2 linked regions of the Thiocapsa bogorovii genome follow. The protein of the gene in region 1 interacts with the protein of each later gene in a pairwise test. Links are inferred from orthologs where the notes say so. Each region holds a gene or a part of one and is shown on either strand. Other genes may lie near its edges.

Region 1 (3,127 bases):
CGGATCCGCGAGCTGCTCGACCGGCGTGCGCAGACACAGCCCGTGGGGCTGCCGAGCTGCGGATCGGTGTTCCGCAATCCGCCCGGCGATCATGCGGCGCGCCTGATCGAGGCGGAAGGGCTTAAGGGTTATCGGATCGGCGGCGCTCAGGTGTCCGAGAAGCACGCGAACTTCATCATCAACACGGGCGAGGCCAGTGCCGCGGACATCCGCGAGCTGATCGACCTGGTGCAGCGCCGGGTCGAGGACGCCACCGGCGTCAGACTGGTGCCCGAGGTCAAACACATCGCCGGAGAGCATTCATGACACCAGAGAAGATCCAGGCGCGCGCTCGGTTCGGCAAGGTCGCAGTACTCCTCGGCGGGCGTGCGGCGGAACGCGAGATCTCGCTCAAGAGCGGAAGTGCCGTGCTGGCGGCCCTGCTGCGTCAGGGTATCGATGCCCATCCGCTGGATCCGGACGAGCGTGTGCTCGAAGACCTACGCACCGGCGGCTTCGATCGCGCCTTCGTCATCCTGCACGGGCGCGGTGGCGAAGACGGCCAGATCCAGGGTGCCCTGGAGACCATCGGGATGCCCTACACGGGTTCCGGTGTGCTGGGCTCGGCGCTCGGCATGGACAAGTATCGCTGCAAGCTGGCATGGACCGGGTGCGGTTTGCCCACAGCCGCCTCGGTGTTGCTGCGCACGGACGCCGATCTGGCAGCCGCAGAGGCGCTTGGCTTCCCGCTCATGGTCAAGCCGGTCCACGAGGGATCGAGCATCGGCATGGCGCGTGTCGAGGACATGGCCTCGCTGGCCGATGCTTGGCGCGCGGCCCGCGGTTACGATGCCCTGGTCCTCGCCGAACGATGGATTCATGGCGCCGAGTACACCTGCGCCGTGCTCGGGGGGGATGCGCTCCCCATGATCCGACTCGAAACGCCGCACGCCTTTTACGACTTCGAAGCCAAGTATCGGGCGGACAGCACGCGTTATCACTGCCCCTGCGGTTTGCCCGAAGTGGAGGAGTCGCGGCTGCAGCGACTCGCGCTCGACGCCTTCGAGGCCACCGGGGCGAGCGGCTGGGGACGGGTCGACCTGATGGTCGACGGGAGCGGAGAGCCGTTCCTGCTGGAGATCAACACGGTCCCGGGCATGACCGACCACAGCCTGGTCCCGATGGCTGCTCGGGTGGCGGGGCTGGACTTCGATACCTTGGTGTTGCGAATCCTGGAGACGAGTCTCGACCGTGGTTGACCCGGCTCACATCACTCCGACGGTCGAGGAAGTGCGTCCACGTCGCTCCGGGCGTTGGCTCGCTCTCGTCGGGTTCCTTCTGATCTCGGTCATGGCGAGCGGCATTTGGCTGCTGGGCCTTTGGGAGCCGCAGTTGTTGCCTGTGCGCATCATCGCCGTGGAGGGCGAGCTGCATCACCACTCATCGCGCTTGTTGCAGGAGACCATCAGCGAGCGGCTGCGCGGCGGCATCCTAACGGCCGATTTGAAGGATCTGAAGCAGGCCGCCGAGGACTTGGCCTGGGTCGGTCACGCTACCGTGCGACGCGTTTGGCCGGATCGGCTGCAGGTCGAGGTCGAGGAGCACCGCCCGATCGCGCGCTGGAATCGCGACGGTTTGGTGACGGCCGAGGGCATCGTTTTTCGGCCCGGCACGGGTACGGTCCCGGCGGGTCTCCCGCTGCTCGAAGGCGAGGATCGACGTGCGCCGGAGGTGGTGAAGCGCTATGTGCAGTGGCGCGACGATCTGATGTTGATCGGCCATCTCATTCAGTCGCTCTCCGTCGACCCGCGGGGGGCGTGGCGCGTCGAGCTGGTCATGGGTGTCGAGTTGTATCTCGGCACGGAGGACATCGATCAGCGACTTGCGCGCTATATCGCCAGCGCGACACAGTTGGAGGCGGCCGGTCAGCCGCTGGTGGTGGACCTGCGCTACAGCAATGGTTTCGCCGTGAAATGGGCAGCGAACGCCGAGCCGCAGGCTCGTGCGACAACGGATCGCCAGAGGCGATCCGGCAAACGAGGATGAGACCGGATGTCGAGACGTAACGACAAGAATCTATTGGTGGGCCTGGATATCGGCACCTCGAAGGTGGCCGCCTTGGTGGGCGAGCTCAAGGACGACAACCAGATCGAGATCATCGGCATCGGCACACACCCCTCGCGGGGTCTGAAGAAGGGCGTCGTCGTCGACATCGAGTCGACCGTCCAGTCGATCCAGCGTGCGGTCGAGGAGGCCGAGCTGATGGCGGGCTGCGAGATCCACTCGGTCCATGCCGGGATTGCCGGCAGCCATGTGCGCAGCCTCAACTCGCACGGCATCACCGCGATCAAGGAGGTCGAGGTGACCCAGGCCGACGTCGACCGAGTCATCGATGCGGCACGGGCGGTGGCGATCCCGGCTGATCAGAAGATCCTGCACATCCTGCCGCAGGAATTCATCATCGACGATCAGGAGGGCATCCGCGAGCCGATCGGGATGTGCGGCGTGCGGCTCGAAGCCCGTGTGCATATGGTCACGGGTGCGGTGAGTGCCGCCCAAAACATCGTCAAGTGCATCCGGCGCTGCGGGCTCGAGGTCGACGATCTGGTGCTCGCTCAGCTCAGCTCGAGTTACTCGGTGCTCGGCGACGACGAGAAGGAGCTCGGAGTCTGTGTCGTCGACATCGGCGGCGGTACGACGGATCTCGCCGTCTTCACGGACGGGGCGATTCGCCACACCGCGGTGATCCCGATCGCCGGCGATCAGGTCACCAACGACATCGCGGTCGCACTGCGCACGCCGACGCAGCATGCCGAGCTGATCAAGGTCAAGCATGCCTGTGCCCTGGCACAGCTGGCGGCCAACAGCGAGTCCATCGAGGTTCCGAGCATCGGGGATCGACCGCCGCGCAGACTCTCGCGCCAGACGTTGGCCGAGGTGGTCGAGCCGCGCTACGAGGAGCTCCTGACCCTGCTGCACAACGAGCTGCGGCGCAGCGGTTTCGAGGATCTGGTCGCGGGCGGCGTCGTGTTGACCGGCGGCAGCTCGAAGATGGACGGCCTGATCGAGCTGGCCGAGGAGGTTTTCCATATGCCGGTGCGGCTCGGGGTCCCGCAGTACGTGATCGGGATGGACGAGGTCGTGAACA
Region 2 (2,856 bases), 2.3 Mb from region 1 along the record:
CGAGGCCCTCGAGCTGCGCGACGGCGACCGCTCGCGGTTCGGCGGCAAGGGCGTCCTGACGGCTGTCGCCAACATCCAAGGCGAGCTGCGCGACGCGGTCGTCGGCATGGAGGTCGGCGACCAGGAGGCGCTCGATCGCGCCATGATCGCGCTCGACGGGACCGACAACAAGGCGCGTCTCGGCGCCAACGCACTGCTCGGCGTCTCGATCGCCGCCGCGCATGCCGCCGCACAGGAGAAGGCGTTGCCGCTCTTCATGTCGCTCGCGACGGGGCCCTATCGTCTACCCGTGCCCATGATGAACATCATCAACGGCGGGGAGCACGCGGACAACAGCGTGGACTTTCAGGAGTTCATGATCCTGCCGGTGGGCGCACCCAGCATCCGCGAGGCGGTGCGCTACGGTGCCGAGGTCTTTCATGCGCTCAAGTCCGTTCTGCACGGGCGCGGATTGGCCACCGGTGTCGGCGACGAAGGCGGTTTCGCCCCCGATTTGCCCTCGAACGAGGCGGCGATCGAGGCGATCCTGGAGGCGATCCACAAGGCGGGCTTCAAGGCCGGCTCGGACATCTATCTCGGTATGGACGTGGCGGCGTCCGAGTTCTACGCCGACGGCAAGTATCATCTCAAGGGCGAAGGCCGCACGCTCGACTCCGACGGCATGACCGATCTCCTGCTCGAGTGGGTCGAAAAATACCCCATCATCACCATCGAGGACGGCTTGGCCGAGGGCGACTGGGACGGCTGGAAGCGCCAGACCGAGCGTCTCGGAGGCAAGGTCCAGATCGTCGGCGACGACCTCTTCGTCACCAACACCAAGATCCTGCAGGAAGGGATCGACAAGGGCATCGCCAACTCCATCCTCATCAAGGTCAATCAGATCGGCACCCTGACCGAGACCCTGGAGGCGATCGCCATGGCGCATGCGGCCGGCTACACGGCGGTCGTCTCGCACCGCTCGGGCGAGACCGAGGACACCACCATCGCCGATCTGGTCGTCGCGACGGGCACCGGCCAGATCAAGACCGGATCGCTTTCGCGCTCCGACCGGGTCGCCAAGTACAATCAGCTGATGCGGATCGAAGACCAGTTGGGCGACGAGGCCACCTATGCGGGTCGCTCTGCCTTCAAGTGGCTTTGATGTTTGGCAGGCAGGGGCCGGGCGCCTCCTTCCCCTGCTGTCGACACCGAAGATGCCGTCCATGCGCATCCTGATCCTCGTCTTGATCCTCTTGCTGGCTGGCCTGCAGTTTCGGCTGTGGGTCGGCGAGGGGAGCTTGGCCGAGGTGCATGGGCTCAAAAACGAGATCGCGGCTCAAGAAGAGGAGCTGGTGCGCCTGCGTGCACGCAATCAGGAGCTCCAAGCCGAGGTGATGGACCTGCGCGAAGGGGTCGAGGCCTTGGAGGAGCGCGCGCGTCGCGATCTGGGGATGATCAAGCCTGGCGAGATCTTCATCCAGATGATCGAGCGCAAAGCACCGGAGAAGACGCCTCCGGAGGCGAAACGATGAGTCCTTCACGTGCCTTATGGGCGGTGCTTCCCGCCGCAGGGGTGGGACGTCGCATGGGCAGCGCGACGCCGAAGCAGTATCTCGATCTCGCCGGCCGCGCCGTGATCGATCATGCGTTGGATCTCTTCGTGGCCGACGTGCGGATCCGGGGCGTCGTGGTTGCCCTGGATCCGACCGATCGCTACTGGGGGGCAACGGCCTATGCCGAGCATCCCAAGGTGACCCGCGCCAACGGCGGTGCCGAGCGTTGCCATTCGGTCCTGAATGCGCTCGATGCACTGGGTGCACGCGCCCATGCCGAGGATTGGGTATTGGTGCATGATGCCGCGCGCCCCTGTTTGCGCCCGGCCGATCTCGAGCGGCTGATCGAGGCCCTCATCGAGGACGAGGTTGGCGGCCTGCTCGGCATCCCGGTGCGCGATACCATGAAACGGGCCGAGCCGGACGATCGCATCGGCGCGACGGTCGATCGCGCGTCGCTCTGGCACGCCTTTACACCGCAGATGTTTCGTCTCGGCCGGTTGCGTGCCGCATTGACCGATGCGTTGGCCGCCAACCATCTCGTGACCGACGACGCATCCGCCATGGAGCGCATGGGTCACGCCCCGCGCCTGATCGAAGGTCATGCCGACAACATCAAGATCACGCGCGCCGAGGACCTCCCGCTCGCCCGCTTCTACCTGCAACAGCAGGGGCGGCTGGGCTAATCCAAACTCTCAAGAGCCTCCGGCCTCCGGCCTCCGGCCACCAGCGCGCGAGCGCACAGGTGGCCGGAGGCCGGAGGCCGGAGGCTGGAGGCTGTTGAACATGCTCATCGGTCAGGGTTTCGACGCCCATCGTTTCGGCCCCGGACGCCCACTGGTGCTCGGTGGCCTGGAGATCCCGCACGACCAAGGGTTGCTCGCGCACTCCGACGGCGATGTGGCCATCCACGCACTCTGCGACGCCCTGCTCGGTGCAGCCGGGCTCGGCGATATCGGTCGGCATTTTCCCGACACGGACGCCGCCTTCGCCGGGATCGACAGCCGCATCCTGCTGCGGCGCGTGATCGCGAGCCTCGCCGAGCGCGGACTCTCCGTGCACAACGCCGATCTGACCATCATCGCCCAGCGTCCCAAGCTGGCGACCCATATTCCCGAGATGTGTGCCCGTCTCGCCGCCGACATGGGCTGCGACCCCGCGCGTGTGAACGTGAAGGCGACCACGACCGAGCAGATGGGGTTTACGGGCAGGGGCGAGGGCATCGCGGCGAGCGCCGTCGTCCTTTTGGCGGACACCTGAGGTGTCGCTGCCGATCTGGAGTCCGGTCGACGCCCTCCCCGGTGCTTACGGCGCTCCACTGGCT

Evidence for each region.
Region 2: the proteins of LT988_RS09225 (region 1) and ftsB interact in binary tests that used the Escherichia coli proteins (3 or more experiments, as listed by UniProt). The link is inferred for Thiocapsa bogorovii from one-to-one orthologs.

Annotation. Positions count from the first base shown.
Region 1 is NZ_CP089309.1:2,031,307-2,034,433, reverse strand. Bases 129-3,127 are described here. They hold LT988_RS09225 (cell division protein FtsQ/DivIB), read left to right. Parts: upstream 129-1,230; coding sequence 1,231-2,025; downstream 2,026-3,127. Other genes in these bases: ftsA (cell division protein FtsA), read left to right, coding at 2,032-3,127; LT988_RS09230 (D-alanine--D-alanine ligase), read left to right, coding at 303-1,238; murB (UDP-N-acetylmuramate dehydrogenase), read left to right, coding at 129-306. Outside these bases: more of murB, read left to right, coding at 1-128. UniProt on the Escherichia coli protein: Essential cell division protein. May link together the upstream cell division proteins, which are predominantly cytoplasmic, with the downstream cell division proteins, which are predominantly periplasmic. May control correct divisome assembly.
Region 2 is NZ_CP089309.1:4,310,796-4,313,651, forward strand. It holds ftsB (cell division protein FtsB), read left to right. Parts: upstream 1-1,202; coding sequence 1,203-1,511; downstream 1,512-2,856. Other genes in the region: eno (phosphopyruvate hydratase), read left to right, coding at 1-1,141; ispD (2-C-methyl-D-erythritol 4-phosphate cytidylyltransferase), read left to right, coding at 1,508-2,218; ispF (2-C-methyl-D-erythritol 2,4-cyclodiphosphate synthase), read left to right, coding at 2,319-2,792; truD (tRNA pseudouridine(13) synthase TruD), read left to right, coding at 2,794-2,856. UniProt on the Escherichia coli protein: Essential cell division protein. May link together the upstream cell division proteins, which are predominantly cytoplasmic, with the downstream cell division proteins, which are predominantly periplasmic.